3 regions of the Paenibacillus sp. Cedars genome follow, and region 2 is predicted to be linked to each of the others. Evidence: riboswitches for the same ligand, from Rfam matches in the RefSeq annotation. Region 2 holds a riboswitch; each other region holds the start of a gene.
The links. A riboswitch is a leader RNA that binds a small molecule or an ion and turns the genes downstream of it on or off. The one in region 2 is predicted to bind ZMP and ZTP.
Positions count from the first base shown of each region.

Region 1 (5,961 bases), 2.4 Mb from region 2:
GACCTCGCTCGTCATCAGCATGGCCAGTCTGGGGGTAGCCATGAGTGTGAAACTGCATGGGCAGGAAGTGGAGGAAGATATGCCCGATCCCCACGCTTACCGTCCGGCTTCGCCTAAGCAGGCATAGTCTGTTTGGATGAGGAGTCACATGATCATGGCGTATCGCAAGTTAATCTGAGATAGGCCATGTCCATTATCTTGAAATCCCACTGAACACCCATATCCCTCTAAAACGAAAGATGCTGTTCCCTGTTCCTAGGGAGGGCATCTTTATTTTTTTGCAACCTGATTTGTGCGAATCTATGATTTTTCCAACAAATTGCTAGAGTCCACGTTTATAACTCTCTCAGCCGGACATACTGATAGCATCATAGATTATTCGTTTGAGAGAGGCGGCTGGCATAGATGAAGAATTATAGTGAGACCCTCCGTATTATTGTGAAGAAAATGGTTGTGCTCTTATCCTGTATGTTTATGGTTATCATGACGTGGGAAGGACAGCAGATTGATGCATCCGTTGTTGGCGGTCCAATCCCCCAGGAATCGATTCGACTTCGCATTCTCGCGAATTCAGATAACCCGTCCGATCAGCTCGTGAAACGAGAGATTCGTGACGCGGTCGTTGAGCAAATGCAGCTCTGGGTTCTTCAGCTGGAGAATCCGCAGAGCCTTGAAGATGCCAAAGAAGTAACCCGTCAGCATCTTCCGGAAATCCGTCAGCTGGTAGGGGAAGAATTGAGAAAAAGAGGCATTACCTACAGTTATCAAGTGGAGCTTGGCGTAGTGCCGTTCCCAACCAAGCTGTACGGGGGAACGGTCTATCCGGCCGGCGACTATGATGCGCTGCGGATCACTTTAGGCGAAGGCCAAGGCCAAAACTGGTGGTGTGTTTTGTTCCCGCCGCTCTGCTTCATTGATGGCGGCAGCGGGGATGCTGCGGCACAATCCGTTGACACGGGTGTCCAAACGGCTTCTGCCGACGCTGGCGAAACGCCTCAGGAGGAAACTCCGAAGAATGCAGGCGATAGTAAACCTGAAGTTCGGTTCTTTCTGTGGGATATGTTTCTGGGGATTTGGAATTGGGTGGCGAGCCTGTTTTAAGGATTAGGAGCGGATTGATGTTCAATCCTGACGGTGTATGATAAACTTTAGTATAGAAGAGTGCTTTCTCTTTGGCGCGACTGGTTTCGAATGGAACTGGCACGGGACTGAAGAACCAAAGCACTTTTTATTTTTGAAGTAAGCGCAAAACGGAATTTGATGTTTATATATTTTATATACAGAAAGCTTGGGGTAGGTATGGAACAGAACGGAAATGACGGATTGCAACAAGGACAGCGGAATGGCGGCATCCATAATTCAGAGACAACAACCAAGGTTTGGCATGTACCAACCTCGCTCTTCCAGGAGAGCTTGAAAATGGCGGCGGAGCCGGAGCTTCAGGAAGCCGGGTTGGTGTTGGCCCAGGGCGGCACGGTGGCGTTTCCGACCGAAACGGTGTATGGCCTCGGTGCCGATGCGGGCAATACCGAAGCGGTGGAGCGCATCTTTGCTGCGAAGGGGCGTCCGGCGGACAATCCGTTGATTGTCCATATTTCGGAGCTTGCGCAGCTTGAGGGTTTGGTCCAGCATGTGAACGAAACGGAAAGGGCGCTGATGGACTCCTTTTGGCCCGGACCTTTGTCGCTGGTACTACCCGTGAAGCGGGACGCTGTGTCACCGCGTGTAACCGCTGGTCTGGATACCGTTGCTGTGCGGATGCCTGATCACAGCGTTGCGCTTGCCCTGATCAGCGCTGCAGGGCGTCCGCTTGCTGCACCGAGCGCCAACCGCTCGGGCCGGCCGAGCCCGACGCTAGCCAGCCATGTGCTGGCAGATCTCGCCGGTTACATTGACGGCGTGCTTGACGGCGGCCCTGCCGGGGTGGGCGTCGAGTCGACCGTTGTGCAGGTCGGCGAGGATGGCGCCGTGACGGTGCTCCGCCCCGGCGGCGTCACGGCCGAGCAGCTTGCCGCCGTAGCGGCAAGCGTGCGCCTCGACCCGGCGCTGCAGCGCGCCGCCGGGGAGGCGGAAGGCCCGGCGCCGCGCTCGCCGGGCATGAAGTACACGCACTACGCACCGAAGGGTGCGATGTGCGTGGTGCAGGGCCCGCGTGCCGACGCCGTGTCGGCACGCATTGCGGCCGAGCTTGAGGCGGCCGCCCGGCGCGGAGAAGTGACCGGTGTGCTGTCGTTCGACGAGCACATCGGCCACTACCGCGCGGACGTTGCCGTCTCGCTCGGCAGCCTGGCCGCGCCGGAGGAAGCGGCCCGCCGGCTGTACGCCGGCCTTCGTCACTTCGATGACGAAGGCGCGACCTTCATCCTGGCCGAAGCGTGCCCGGATCGGGGCGTTGGCGCAGCCGTCATGAACCGGCTGCTGAAGGCCGCGGGACATCACATCATCAATGTGGATTGAACTCCAAGTCCTGGCACCAGTTTGTGAGTGATTCTCTCAATCCTTTCTCGTAATATGCAAGAGGAAGGGGAGGCTTTGCCGGGATTCCCCAGTCGAATAAACGGTTTTGGAATCATTTAACCCTTGTCCGCATATGGTGTACAAGACCATGGGACTTGGGGGAATGAGCATGTTGGAGGCGTCTGTCCAATCGGGACAGCTTGCGGCGATTCTGCTGATGGCGGTTGCACTCGGGCTAGACGCATTTTCGCTTGGAATCGGAGTCGGGATGAGAAGCGGCATGCGCCTTGGCTATATGCTGGGCATTAGTTTCATGATTGCGCTGTTTCATATGTTAATGCCCCTGCTGGGTTTATTTGCCGGCCATTATGTAGGAATATTATTGGGCCACGTTACAGGGCTTGCAGCCGGTGGGCTGCTGCTCCTGCTGGGTGGACATATGATTTATAATGCCTTGCGTGGCGGAGAAGGCCAGCGAATTCATCCAACCGCCTTTTTGGCCATGCTGCTGTTTTCCCTCAGCGTCAGCATCGATTCGTTCTCGGTGGGGGTTTCGCTTGGCATGTTCGTGGATGATGTTTGGTTGATTGTGGTCTCTTTCGGTATCGTGGGCGGCTTGATGTCGATTCTCGGCTTGCTGCTGGGTCGCCAGGTAAGCGATAAGCTGGGGGAGTATGGCGAGATGCTCGGAGGACTCATTTTGGTCATCTTCGGCATCATGTTTATCATTTAACGCAATATTTGATACAATATCCCCAAAGAACCTACTAACAGGAGGAACGGGACTGTGAAAAATATACTGTTTGTTTGCACGGGAAATACTTGCCGCAGTCCAATGGCTGAAGGGATGCTGCGCAAGCTGTCCAAGCAGCGAGGAACTCCGCTGGAGATTCGTTCGGCAGGTGTATCGGCCGTGGATGGAATGCCGGTGTCCCATCACGCGGAATCGATACTTCGTGATCAGGATATCCAGGACCGCTTGGTGTCCAAACCTCTGACGGCGCAACTGGTAGCGTGGGCAGATCTGATTCTTACGTTGACCCAGTCGCATAAGCAGTATGCCATTCGTCAGTTTCCGCATGCGGCAGACAAGATGCACACGCTGAAGGAATTCGTTGAGGATGACCGCAGGGTGCTCGAAGATCTGCAGGAGCAGGATAGCCTGTATGCAACGCTGGAGCTGGCCCGATCTCTCGGAAGGGATGTAAGTGACAGCGATCGGGAACGCCTGATTGAGCTGCGTCAGCGCATTCCGAGCTTTGATATTTCCGATCCGTTCGGCGGTTCGCGGGAAGAATACGAAGCGACAGCGGCCGAGATTCGGACGGCGTTATTCCGATTGCTGGACAAGCTGGAGTCCGAGCGGCATAAATAGGGCGACCCCTTTTGTGTTTAGAAGCGAGCGTATAATTGGGCTAAAAAGCCGCTTGCCTTTCACCCCGTATTGATTTAAGATGAAGGTGAAAAACAAAGGATCCGGTGTAACTGGCGACGAAGTGGATGAAACCACGATGGAGCATCGGAATATACGGCCGGTCGCCTGGGCAAAGAGCATTTGGAGCACAACACGTGCGCCGACTGCTCTTTTTTCGTCTTTTGCGCGGAATTTGAGTTATAATGGAACAAGCTAAAACGCAAAAGCGAACATACGAGGGGGTTTTTCATAGATGAAAATCGCATTGGGTACGGATCATGCCGGCATTCGTCTGAAAGAGGAGATCGTGGAGGTCATTCGGGGTCTGGGACATGAGGTGGAGGATCTTGGCTGCGGCTGCTCCGATTCTGTGGATTATCCCGATTATGCGCTTCCGGTGTGCGAGAAGGTGGTCTCGGGTGAAGCGGATCGCGGGATTCTGATCTGTGGTACAGGGATTGGCATGAGTATCGCGGCCAACAAGGTGCCCGGTATCCGCTGCGCGCTGACCCATGATGTGTTCTCGGCAAAAGCGACGCGCGAACATAATGACAGCAATGTGATTGCACTGGGTGAACGCGTAGTCGGTCCCGGACTTGCAGCAGAGATCGTAAGCGCATGGCTGACAACGGATTTCAGCCAAGGCGAACGCCATGTCGGCCGAGTGAACAAGATCAAAGCCATCGAGGAGCGTTACCTGAAGAACGGATTGCGATAGTTCGTGTCGATCAGTATGTTATTCATCGCGGCTTATCGTGATGAGGGAATGAAGTGCTTCTGTGAAAAAAACATCGGGAGGACTGTGACATGACGGACATCTCTAAGATTTCCTTGAATGAACAGACAGCGGGCATTGTCCGCGAACTGGCCGAAGCGGCTGTTTTGGGCCCGGGTAAAGTTCTGGTCATCGGGGCCAGCACCAGCGAAGTGGTCGGCCGCCGGATCGGTACAGGCGGCGCGCTTGAGACTGCGCAGCAGCTTCTCCAAGGCATCGCCGAAGTTCAAGCGGAGTTCGGTTTTGCTGTGGCTTATCAATGCTGTGAGCATTTGAACCGTGCACTTGTCATGGAGCGCGATCTGCTTGAGCGGCTGCGCTTGACGGAAGTGGCGGCTGTTCCCATACTGGGAGCAGGCGGATCTATGGCTTCGGCGGCCTATCGCAGCATGAAGGAGCCTTGCCTTGCGGAATCCATTGAAGCTCATGCAGGAGTCGATATTGGCGAGACGCTGATCGGCATGCATTTGCGGCGAGTGGCGGTACCTTTCCGGCCAAGCGTGCGTTATGTTGGTGAGGCTCGCGTTACGGCTGCCTATACCCGGCCGAAGCTGATTGGCGGGGAGCGTGCGGTGTACCGGTTCGAGCAGAAGGATGATGGGGCGCAGTGCGATTGATTCGAATGAAAGCTCGCTTTTTTGTTATTTGTTATATCTTTAGTTTTAATTTGGCAACCAAAATAACGATGGATTATGGGAGGATATGAACATGATGGAACATTTGCGGAAGAATGACCCGGCTGTACTGGAAGCAATGGATTTGGAACTGAAGCGTCAACGCAGCAATATTGAGCTGATCGCCTCGGAGAATATTGTCAGCGAAGCGGTTATGGAAGCAATGGGGACCGTGCTGACGAATAAATATGCGGAAGGCTACCCTGGCAAACGCTACTACGGTGGTTGTGAGCGTGTGGATATCGTGGAGGATATCGCCCGTGACCGTGCCAAGGAATTGTTCGGTGCCGAGCATGTGAACGTGCAGCCGCATTCCGGTGCACAAGCGAACATGGCGGTGTATTTGGCTGCGCTCAAGCCTGGAGATACCGTTCTTGGCATGAACCTCGCTCATGGCGGCCATTTGACTCACGGAAGTCCTGTTAACGCTTCGGGCCTTCTGTACAACTTCGTTGCTTACGGCGTGCAAGAAGATACGTTCCTGATCGATTACGATGAAGTTCGCAAAGCGGCCTTCAAGCATCGTCCTCGCATGATCGTGGCCGGAGCAAGTGCCTACCCACGTATCATTGATTTTGAAAAACTTGCGGCCATCGCGAACGACGTTGGTGCGTTATTCATGGTCGATATGGCTCATATTG
Region 1 is NZ_CP020866.1:6,331,475-6,337,435, forward strand. It holds gene B9D94_RS30375 (FtsW/RodA/SpoVE family cell cycle protein) at 1-127, shown strand, start outside; gene spoIIR (stage II sporulation protein R) at 406-1,101, shown strand; gene B9D94_RS30385 (L-threonylcarbamoyladenylate synthase) at 1,420-2,457, shown strand; gene B9D94_RS30390 (manganese efflux pump MntP) at 2,627-3,190, shown strand; gene B9D94_RS30395 (low molecular weight protein arginine phosphatase) at 3,245-3,832, shown strand; ZMP/ZTP riboswitch at 3,929-4,010, shown strand; gene rpiB (ribose 5-phosphate isomerase B) at 4,125-4,589, shown strand; gene B9D94_RS30405 (TIGR01440 family protein) at 4,679-5,263, shown strand; gene glyA (serine hydroxymethyltransferase) at 5,355-5,961, shown strand, end outside.
Region 1: another riboswitch for ZMP and ZTP. It lies ahead of rpiB (ribose 5-phosphate isomerase B); the one in region 2 lies ahead of purT (phosphoribosylglycinamide formyltransferase 2).

Region 2 (5,961 bases):
ATGCCTGCCACCGTTGGAATAAAGCTCTGTCCCAAGCCTTGGAGGGTGAAGCGGTATATAAACAACAGCGACAGGAGTAAATAGGTGCTTCCGTTCGATAAGAAGTACAGCCTGCTGAGCGATAGCAATTCCTCCTGACCCTGACCGACAAACAGACTGACCGCGGCAGGACCCGCGAATATGACCAGCAATCCCACGGCGATGCTGAACGATCCCGAGAGCCAAATGCACTGTTTAACCCCCAGCCTGATTCGATCTATACGGTTTGCCCCATAATTCTGAGCCGCAAACGTTGCCATTGTAATGCCAAAGGAGCTCATAGGCTGGGTCGCGAGCATATCAATTTTCTGAGCTGCGGTGTATGCAGCTACGGCGGTTGCACCGAGTCCATTCAGCGTAATCTGAAGAATGATGGCCCCGATCGCAATGATGGAGGCTTGGAAGCCCATGGGAAAGCCGATCCACATATGCTGGCGGATAAATGTCCAGTCTATGGACCAATCCGCGTTCTTGAACTGCAGCAGCGGTACTTTTTTGTGAATATAGATCAGACACAGCAAGCAGGAGAACAGCTGTGATACAACCGTCGCAAGTCCTGCTCCTGCTACGCCCATCTTGAATACAAGAATAAACAGCAGATCCAGTACAATATTCAGAATGCTTGCAACCACTAAGAAGAGCAGCGGCGTTCGGCTGTCCCCTAGCGCTCTGAGCAGATTGGCCAACAAGTTGAACAGAACGGCTGCGCCAACACCCCAGTTGATAACAATCAAATAGGAGTAGGCATCATCCAATATTTCAGCCGGCGTATTCATCATCTCAAGCACCGGTCTCGTAAACATCACACTGACAACGGTTAGAAAAATGGTGAAGACAAGGCTGATCCAGATGCTCGTGCCGACACTTTTACGGATACCTGCGATATCTTTTGCACCGAAGCGCTGAGCCGTTATGATGGACAATCCTGCGGTCAAGCCTTGAGCAAAACCGATGACAAAGAACAAAATGCTGCCTGTCGAACCTACGGCTGCAAGTGCGTCCACCCCAATCGTCCGTCCCACGATGAGTGTATCTGCCATATTGTAAAATTGCTGAAAAACATTACCGATTAAGAGCGGTATCGTAAACATCACGATCAGCTTGATCGGACTTCCCTGTGTCATATCTCTCATGTTATTTCTCCTATGCCTGTAGAGCGTTCTATTTATATGTTGAAATGAATCCCGTGATAAGGCCCCAAGTGATCGGTTTATGGGGATATGGACCATCGTATTCCTGTGTATCTTATCATGAACGATCGTAAATTTCTGCATATTTATTATTAATTTTTAAATTACATATACTCGTCTCGGCACCACGGCACGGCAATAGCGAAACGGATCCTCGCGGCTGCTTCCTATAGAAATAGGCCAACCGGGAAGTGCCGGTTGACCTTAGAGCATGATCAAGAGGGACAAGCAAGAAGGGTTACACTTTAAGCGTTTAAACTTCTTCTACAGCAAGCATCTCCCATGCTTTTTTTGCACGTGAACGTGCCTCTTCTACATGGCTGGCCGTGGACAGCGCAACCGCGACGCGTCTTCCGACCTTGGTTACAGGCTTGCCAAAAATGCGCAGCTGAGTGTTCGGAACGGCAAGTGCCCGCTCAGCACCGGTAACCGTATAATGTTCCAGCTCTTTCGGTGCTTTCAACGGCCGGCTGGCTCCAGGCGTGATCCATTCGATCTCGGGTATCGGATACCCGAGAATGGCACGTACATGAAGCGCAAATTCGGACAGGTTTTGTGTGACAAGCGTAACCAAGCCGGTATCATGCGGCCTTGGAGATACTTCACTGAAGTACACTTTGTTCTCGGTCAAGAACAGCTCTACCCCAAACAATCCGAACCCGCCAAGCTCGTCGGTAATCGCCTTTGCTATACCTTTGGCTTCCTCAATCTGCTCTTCCGACATGTTATGCGGCTGCCAGGATTCGATGTAATCTCCACTCTCCTGGATATGCCCGATTGGCGCGCAGTAGTTTGTCCCACTCACAGAGCGAACCGTCAGAAGTGTAATCTCGGATTGAAACGTAATAAATTCCTCAATGATCACTCTCCCGTTCTGCACCCGGCCGCCTTCCATGGCAATATTCCAGCAGGACGCGATCTCATCTACTGAGCGGCAGACACTCTGGCCTTTTCCGGAAGAGCTCATAAGCGGTTTAATGACACACGGAAATCCCATCTCCCGCACAGCCTGAACAAACTCCTCATACGTATCGGCAAACCGATAACCCGCAGTCGGCAGCCCCAGCTTCTCCGACGCCAGTCGGCGGATGCCTTCCCGATCCATCGTCAGTTTCGCGGCTCTCGCGGTAGGAATAACGCGGTATCCCTCTTCCTCCAGCTTCACAAGCTCCGACGTTGCCAGTGCTTCAATCTCGGGAACGATCAAATCCGGCTTCTCCTGCTCTATGATCTCGCGCAGCTTATCCCCATCCAGCATATCAATGACATAACTGCGATGGGCGACATGCATGGCGGGAGCATCGGCATAACGATCAACGGCGATGGTTTCAACGCCCAGTCTCTGTGCCTCGATGACAACCTCTTTTCCCAGTTCTCCTGATCCTAGCAGCAGTATTTTCTTCGTTTTCAACATCGTTGTGATATCCCCTTTTTTTCATAGTTTCAGAGATGATAGAAGTCATTAGAATAATAAAAGAGGTAAGGGAAATAAGCTTCCCTTACCTCTGCCCAGGCGTACGGCCGTTGTCATCCATGTGCTCCCTCATGGTCCCCCATGCTACGCCAGTCACACATAAACCTATACATTGTTAGCTAAATCATACTTAATCTTTCCCTTAAATGCAATATCATCGGACAGAGCTTTTTCTAGGGTTTGGATATCATCATATCGATGAAATCTCTCTGCGCATGCGAGATCCATTTCTTAGGATGTATCACCATCTGTATGCCCAGTCGGATATCCGGATGGATAAAGGGAAGAACAGCCAGCTCTCCCCGCTTGATTTCCGCTTCGGCTACCATGCGGGGCAACAGCGAAATCCCCGAACCGGACATGACATAGCGCTTAATCGCTTCGGGATTGCCTAATTCCAATCCTATACGTAAGGGAACGCCGCGGGCACGAAGGACCTTTTCCAGCATGATACGATAATTGCAGCTATCCTCGGTCATAATCCATTCTACATCAGCCAGATGTTCAAGCTTAATGACGGGATGAACATGCAGAGGATGATTCGGGTGAGCGACCAGTAATAGAGGTTCCTCCCTGATTCGAATCCATGTTAAGGATGAATCAGACGGGTTATGTTCCAGCATGAGACCCATATCGTACTCGCCTTCCCTCACTTTACTCACAATGCGGTCTTCACGATCTGGCTGCAAACGAATGGAAAGATCCTCATATTGATGTCTTAGCCGATGTACGACCGGCGGAAGAAAATAAGCGGCTAACGAGTCGATGGTCCCTATCGATAAGGTGCCCCCGCCTTGTTTGGTCAGCTTTTCCTTCGACTGCTGGAACAGGTCCAGCATCTGAACTGCATACTTCAGAAGCTCCTCTCCGGACTTCGTCAACCGCAGACCTTTGCCGTATCGCTCAAACAGCTTGACGCCATATTCCTTCTCCAGCTTCTGAATCTGAGTGGTTACGCTGGATTGAGCATATCCTAACTCCTCCGCAGCTTTCGTGAAACTTTGACGATCCGCCACTTCCTTGAATGTTTGCAGGTAGATGAGTTCCATCTCGCTCTCCTTATCAATAATATTGATAATAATTATCTATTATTATAGATAACACTGATCCTGATTGCCATGATACAGTATAACCACAACCAATGAAATGGAGGAAGGGCCATGTTGAATGAGCAGCAGCTGCATGGAATTTATGTGCCTGTCATTACACCCTTTTCACAGGATTATGAGCTGGACCTTATTTCGTATCAACGTTATGTAGAGAACTTGTTAACCCATGACATTCAGGGTTTGGTCATCAACGGTACGACCGGTGAGGCGCCAACGGTTACGTGGGAGGAGGTTGTTCGGCTTACAGGGGAAACCCGGAGAATTCTGGGCAAGCGGCAATTGCCGCTTGTCATCGGTACAGGAACGAACGATACGGTCTCCAGCGTGAAACGGACGGAACAGGCAGCGCTTATCGGTGCCAATGCCGTATTGGTAGTCACACCTTACTACAGCCGTCCTTCAATAGAAGGGATCATGGAACACTTCCGTCAAGTGTCCGAGGTCGGTATACCGGTTATCTTATATGAAGTTCCTTCGCGTACAGGTATCCGGCTGCCGGTCGATGCCATAAGAAGAATCATGGATTTGCCTGGTGTGATTGGCATGAAGGATAGTACCTCAAGTACGGAGTTAATGAAGGAATTATCACAGAATCGTACGAAGCCTGTTCTTTGCGGGGATGATATTCACTTCCAGGAAATGCTGTATCATGGCGCTTCCGGCGGGATTCTGGCGTCTGCCAACGTGAATACCGAGGCCTACATTCGCATGTATCAATTAGCTGCCCAAGGGGACTATTTTCGGTCTGAACTGGAATTTGAAGTGCTGATTCCGTGTATTCAGAAGCTGTTCGCAGAATCTAATCCGGCTCCACTCAAATGGCTGCTCGCCAAGCAAGGGCTCATCTCTAATGACACTCTTCGTCTGCCGATGGCACCCATTTCGGAGGAGCTAAAGCTATCCTTTGAAAAGGTCCTGCGAAATCTGTTCTTTCACACGCGTTGAGCAGTAAGTTGCTCTAAGAAAAAGGCAAGGAGGATTTGTTGCCTTGCCTTTTCTGTATGGCGGGCAGCCAAAGCCAAAGATCAATAGAATAGGATTGATGAAAGATAGGGACCAACATATAATATGGGTAACTTCGATCCTTGCAGATATTTGAGAGGAGACTTGCAGTGCTGCCCTATCCCAACCAAAATCCTGATTTTGCTTTTGAACAAGCTGTAATTGGAATGGCAATTGTTTCACTTGATGGAACTCTACTTAAGGCCAATACGGCACTAAGTGATCTATTGGGTTACACGCAGCAAGCGTTAACTGCCGGGGCGCAGCAAGCGGAAAGCATACGCATGCTATTGAATTGTATCGTTCAAAACGTAAAGGCATCTCAAGATCATCAGCAATCCATAAACCCTTTTGAACATACCTATCATCATCCAGAGAAGCACAAGCTCTACCTCAACATACATACCGGGATTGAGCTGGATACGGAGAAGAATCCCAAGTCGTACTGGGTACAGCTTGAGGATCGAACGCTGCACCGTCAGCTTATGGAGCAGCTCGAACAGAAGGAACAGAAACTCATCGAGAAAGAACATACATTCCTGCAGCTGCTGGAGATTCTCCCCCTCTCTGTACTCATCACCAAGAAGGGTATTGTCCAGTACGTTAATCCCGCAGCGCTCAGAATGGTAAAAGCCACGCATCCCCGTGATGTTCTTGGCATTTCAACAGATGTAGTGGTCGATGTATCGTCTCATAATGACCTGATCAAGCGCCGTATGCGATATGAGAAAGATGGGGTTATTGGAAGCGTCAACTATCTGATCCGCTGCCTGGACGGGCAAGAGAAGATTGTCAGCGGCTGCACGATAATGGTCCACTATGAAGGTGATACAGCCGCCTTGGGCATCTTCAAAGACATCACCGAGCAGCGGATGGAAGAGGACCGCGTAATGCAGTCTGAGAAGCTAACGACCGCTGGACAGCTGGCCGCAGGAATCGCCCATGAAATCAGGAATCCGTTAACATCCATTAACGGATTTGTGAAGCTGCTGCGATCTTCGGAAAGCAGCAACGAGCTATATTTTGAAATTATTGAATCGGAGCTTAAACGCATTGAGCTGATTGTCAACGAACTGCTGGTGCTCTCCAAGCCGCAAGGGGTTCATGTCAGCGGTCCAATCGAAGTACTGCCGATTCTGGAGCAGAT
Region 2 is NZ_CP020866.1:2,307,526-2,313,486, reverse strand. It holds gene B9D94_RS12310 (MATE family efflux transporter) at 1-1,172, opposite strand, end outside; gene purT (phosphoribosylglycinamide formyltransferase 2) at 1,483-2,643, opposite strand; ZMP/ZTP riboswitch at 2,730-2,810, opposite strand; gene B9D94_RS12300 (LysR family transcriptional regulator) at 2,877-3,752, opposite strand; gene dapA (4-hydroxy-tetrahydrodipicolinate synthase) at 3,864-4,757, shown strand; gene B9D94_RS12290 (ATP-binding protein) at 4,925-5,961, shown strand, end outside.

Region 3 (5,961 bases), 230 kb from region 2:
GGTCAATCCGGGGTGAATCACCTCGGTTACATCGTATCCGCCAAATCCGGTAACGGAGAGTTCGCTGGGAATTTGAATGCCCTTCATATGCGCAGCTTTCATCACGCCAAGCGCGATGTTGTCCGTGGCGCAGACCACCGCCGTTGGCAGCGTTCGATTAGATTGGAAAATCGTCAACGCGGTCTGAACGCCATCTGACATTTTAAATCCACTTTCATAGAGATCGAGATTCACTTCCACACCAACATGCTCGCTCACCGCTTTCAGAAACCCTTCCTTTCGTTTGACCCCAACCGCAACGTCTTTTTCCGTAACACCAATATAAGCTATGTTACGATGTCCCTTGGACAGTACATAACGCCCCATGTCATAGCCTGCGGCATAGTCGTTATAAATCATGCTGTGAACATCCTTGTGCTGTTGTCCGAGCAGAAGAACGGGAATGCCGATCTCTTTAATCGCGGCAAGATGCGTCTCCGTCACCTGTGTGGCGAATAGAATGATCCCTGATATTTTTTGTCTGGCGAGGTCATACAGCGCCTCAATCTCTCGGGATAAATCCTGGCTTGCATTAATGATGAGAAGCTGATATCCGTGTTCCCTTAGTTCTTCGTCCATTCCGGCCACGGTCTGCGATGCGGAAAATGAGTCCAGACGCGGCATAATGGTGCCGATCATACTGGTTTTTTTCGCTTTTAAGCTCTGTGCAAAAGAATTCGGAATATAGCCGGTTTCCTGAATGACCTGCTCAATCTTTCGGCGTGTCGCATGGCTTACGGATCCTCCGTTTAAGAAACGGGAGACCGTGCTTTTGGCAACTCCGGCTTTGTGAGCGATATCGGCGATCGTGTTCTTCATTCACTGATCACCGGAGCCGCACAACAGGCTTTGATTCGTGTATGCATGAAGCTCTCCCCTTCGATTTCGCATTTCTATAACTATACCATGACCTCCGGGCGTCCGTGAAATTGCAGGCCTAGGGCCTATCATTTTATAGCCATACCTCTCTAAGATCCAAACTTTGGCGTGGATAAAGCGATTCGAAGGGGATTATTCTTGGTTCCCCTTTACTTAACATGCAGATGGTCTATGGCTTTCCCCTTAGACTTGCACGGTTCGCTCAGCCGATTCTACGGTATGCTTCAGCAGCGTAGCAATCGTAACAGGACCCACGCCGGCAGGTACCGGCGTAATCGCGGAAGCAGCCTTCGCGCAAGCTTCATAATCGCAGTCACCGATATTCCCTTTGTTATAGCCTGCATCCAATACAACGGCCCCCGGCTTGATCCAGTTCCCTTGAATAAAATTGGGTTTGCCTACGGCAGCAACAACAATATCCGCCTGCGAGACAATATTGGCGAGATCCTTCGTTCTCGAATGACAGATCGTAACCGTAGCATTGCGATTCAGCAGCATCATCGATACCGGCTTGCCGAGAATCGGACTGCGTCCAACAATGACGGCATGTTTCCCTTCAATCGGCAGGTTGTAATAATCCATAATCGCAAGTATCGCCGCAGGCGTACAGGAAGGATAGTCGGCAAAACCAAACGCATTTTGCGAGAACCCAAGCGTGGTGACCCCGTCCACATCTTTTTCAATACGGATGGTATCAAAAGCCGCTCGTTCATCGATATGATGGGGTACCGGATGCTGCAGCAGAATGCCGTGAACATTGGGATCCTCATTCAGCTCTTGAATGGCAGCCATCAGTTCCTCCGTTGTTGTCGACTCGTCTAGCACCACTTTTTTGGATATAATTCCAAGCCGCTCACAGGCATTTCCCTTCATTCGCACATAGGTTGCCGAAGCCGGATCTTCTCCTACCAATATCGTTGCCAGGCAAGGGGTTACCCCTTTCTCCTTAAGCTCCTGCACCTTCACGGCCAGCTTGGCCTTGATATCGTCGGATACCAGCTTTCCATCCAAAATCAGAGGTTCCTTACTCATTGCACATCCGCTCCTTCGCCATTGTTATTGTAATAAACATAAAGAGGCAAGGCGACATCTCTGTCTCCTTACCTCTTGCCCAGGCGTACGGCATATGATCCTATGTGCTCCCTCTTGGTGACCCAAGTTACGCCAGTAACACATAGATAACTTTTTTTAATATACCATGACTTTGGACTTCACGCTACCAGGATGATACGCCCGTTCCAAATCGTAATCTTTTTGATTAAATTATTAAAAACACGTATGTTGCCGATTGTCCAAGCATAGAATGTGCTAAGAACATTTCGCTTCAGGAGGACTTGATGAAACATCCCGTTGTATTTAAAATGCTGCCCTTCATCCTGCCGCTTGTCTTCGTGATTCCGGTCTTAACGATATGGCTGCAAAATGGTTCTGGTTCCAGGCTCGTCGAAATCCTTGACATGCAGCAGGTCAAAACCATTTTTACTGGCATCTTCCTTGAGGCGCTACCTTTTGTTTTGCTAGGCGTGCTGCTCTCGTCCCTTCTGCAAATGTTTGTAAAAGAGCAATGGGTGCGCCGACTTATACCCAAAAATCCGCTCATCGGCGTTTTGTTTGCTTCCATGCTGGGCATCGTGCTTCCCATATGTGAATGCGGGATGATACCGGTCGTCCGAAGGTTGATGTTAAAAGGGATGCCTGCCTACATCGCAGTCACCTTTATCCTCAGCGGCCCCATACTGAATCCGGTCGTGTTCGCCGCAACCATCATGGCCTTCCGCTCGCATCCCGAAGTGGTGATCGGCCGGATGGGACTAGCATTGGCCGTTGCCGTGACGGTAGGTTTAATCGTATATGTATTCTCCAAACATAATCCGCTCAAGCGATCCTTTCAGGAGTTTACCGAACAGGGCTCCGTCAATGGGGGACGGAAAATGCATGAGCACCCTAAAACATGGAGAAGCATGTTTGTTCACGCCGGAGACGAATTAATTGAAATGACCAAGTATCTGGTTCTTGGCGCGTTCTTGACCGCCTGTATCCAATCCTTCATTCCAAGGGATGAATTGTTGGCATTAGGAAACGGTCCTGCCGCCTCATATCTGTTCATGATGGGGTTTGCGTTTATATTGTCGCTCTGCTCGACTTCGGATGCCTTTGTCGCGTCTGCGTTCACGCACAGCTTTTCGGTCGGTCCACTGGTTTCCTTTCTTGTTCTCGGCCCGATGCTGGATTTCAAAAGCTTGCTTATGCTGTCCGCTACGTTCAAGACCAAATTCGTAATCGGTCTAAGCCTGCTGGTTATCACGCTGGTCTTTATCGGCTCTATAGCCGTTGATGCTCTGTTTCGAGGTTAGCTTATTGGGGAGGAGGCTGATGTAAACGATGATTTCCAGCTTGGCTATACGGGGCCATTATGTGCTTCGGTCGCTGCTCATTGCAGCTCTTGCCTTCTATATCATGCATCTGAATGCTACAGAGTCTCTTCATTATTACCTGGCTCCACACATGCAGACCCTGCTGCTGCTCTGTCCGGTCCCGCTTCTATTCATTGCATTCGGTATGCTGTGGCACGCTCTTGGGGGTGATACCGGAGAGGTGTGTGATTGCGAGCATCCCCTGCCTAACGGCTTTGTCAAAAACATGACCGTCTACGGGTTGTTCGCAGTACCGCTGCTGTTCGGCCAGCTTCTGCCGAATCAAGCTCTTGGAAGCGACATGGCTTCCAAAAAAGGCATGATCTACACCTATCCGAACCCGGATGTCCGCCGTAAGGCCGAGGACCAGAACGCCTCTGCATCCTCTGAGACAAATAACCACTCTCTATCTGCTGATCAATCGGCGACCCAAGACGCCTCGCAGCAGGAGCTGTTTAATGCCAAGGACATCTACAGCGTGGAATTCGCAGAGCTCGCCAAGCGTTTATATACGCTTTCCGTCATTTCGGTTGAACCTGACATTTTCTCGGAGACCGTCGGTGCCATCGATATGTATAAACAGCAGTTTCAAGGAAAATCCATTACAGTCCAAGGTTTCGTCCATCGGGATAAACATATGTTAGAAGACACGTTTGCCGTCAGCCGATTCCTTGTCATGTGCTGCACCGCTGACGCCATCCCGTTTGGCATTATTGTCCGCGGCGCGAATGCTTCGTCTTTTGACAATGACACATGGGTTCAGATCGATGGCACGATCCAGGTGAGTACCCTAAATGGTGAGGAAACTCTTCAAGTGCAAGCCGAAAAAATTCAACCGATTGAGCAGCCGGCATCCCCGTACATTTTTACAAATGCGGACTCCGTGGCGGAGTTTGATGAACTGTATTCCAATATTAAAGATACCGGGAGGTAAGGAACCGATGAGCAAAGTGCCTGTAATTATGATTAGCGGTTTTTTGGGAAGCGGCAAAACAACGCTGCTGCTCAGACTGCTGGATTATGCCGCCAAGCAGCAGTGGAAGACAGCCGTATTGATGAACGAGATGGGCGATCAGGACGTGGATGGGGCTATCATATCCGGCGAAATGCCGGATCTTCCGATCGAGAAGCTGCTTGACGGCTGCATCTGCTGCACCAAACGAAGCGAGCTTGGGCAAGCTCTGAACACCCTGTTAGATCAGAAGCCTGATCTCATATTTATTGAGACCACCGGAGTCGCGAACCCTGAGCAGATTCTTGAGGATCTGCAGGATCCGTCACTTGTGGATCGCATATCGATCCAGCGCAAAATCGCTTTGGCCGACGGCAGAAAATTTCTGGAATACAACAGCTTCTTCGCATCCAGCCGCGAACTGGTCCGTACCCTACGGGGACAAATCAGCTTCGCGGATATTATCATCCTTAACAAAGCGGGTGAATGCGAAGAGAAACATCTCAACAAGGTCATCACTTCCATACGAAAAATAAACACGGCCGCAAGCCTGTCCGTGACCGATTACAGCCTTATAGATGAGCTGGAAGTGTTTCGTGAATTCTCACGGCCAGCGGATGTTCTCACAGATCAAATTCAAGACACACCATGGAGTGAAGAGGCCCTCAAACATGAGCCTCATCCCCAGGGAGCCCCAATATTCGCGAATCACCGCCATCAACATGGAGTGGAGTCAGAGCAGACAAATCCCTCCTTCTCGGGTCTGGATACCTTAACGTTATCCGCGCCAACCCCTATCCCGCTTCGCATAAGCGTGATCGAAGCCTTTTTGACCGCGCGCAGGTCCAGCCTGATACGAGCCAAAGGCTATATTCAGCTCTCGACTGGCCCCACACTTGTTCAGTGGGCGGGTTCACAGCTGGAATGCCAACCAAGCACCCTGCGGCTGCAGCGCGGATATCTCACACTCATCGGCCATCGTCTGGATAAAACGCGCATCGTACAGGAATGGGAGGACTTACTGAGCGGCGTGGTGCAGTAAAGTGAAAATCATGTGGAAATAATCCCAAGAGATGTGAGTGCAACCGCGATGGGAGGAACGTTTCATACATGGAGCATCTTCCAGCAGGAAAAGGGGCATCTCACAAGATCTAAGATCTTATGAGACACCCCTTACGGTGAAACTGGTAGTTTAAACACATGCGTAATTCCGATAGAATCATAATTTAGTCCCGGGGATAATTCACTTCCATGATGTCCATAAATGAAATTTTAGTAACCTCACCATTATGTTTCATATGTACCTTCCCTGTTCGGGAGTCCATTTGATCGATTTGTCCGCGAACCGTCTCTTCCCATCCCCATACCGTTAATACAATCACAGATTCCTCTTGGTAAGCTTCTGTAAGTTGATTGCCGAGCTCTTCAAGTACAAACTCATCTCTAGTAGGTCTCTTTGGTACTTTTGCCTTGGCCATATCCTTGCCCTCCTGATTTATGTTGTTCATGCTGCAGCATTAAATTTCGAATGAACGATTTCTTTCATCAAAACGATGAATTGGGAATCTTCTTCCTATTATACATCAAAAACGATCCAGAATGCTCAGTCCATCACTTATCTCAACGGATGATAGGCAGAATAAAAAAACAAGCCTTGATAATCAAATCAAGGCTTGT
Region 3 is NZ_CP020866.1:2,080,674-2,086,634, reverse strand. It holds gene B9D94_RS11425 (LacI family DNA-binding transcriptional regulator) at 1-858, opposite strand, end outside; gene B9D94_RS11420 (bifunctional 5,10-methylenetetrahydrofolate dehydrogenase/5,10-methenyltetrahydrofolate cyclohydrolase) at 1,102-1,950, opposite strand; ZMP/ZTP riboswitch at 2,021-2,100, opposite strand; gene B9D94_RS11415 (permease) at 2,256-3,272, shown strand; gene B9D94_RS11410 (TIGR03943 family putative permease subunit) at 3,301-4,266, shown strand; gene B9D94_RS11405 (CobW family GTP-binding protein) at 4,274-5,326, shown strand; gene B9D94_RS11400 (YolD-like family protein) at 5,511-5,762, opposite strand.
Region 3: another riboswitch for ZMP and ZTP. It lies ahead of B9D94_RS11420 (bifunctional 5,10-methylenetetrahydrofolate dehydrogenase/5,10-methenyltetrahydrofolate cyclohydrolase); the one in region 2 lies ahead of purT (phosphoribosylglycinamide formyltransferase 2).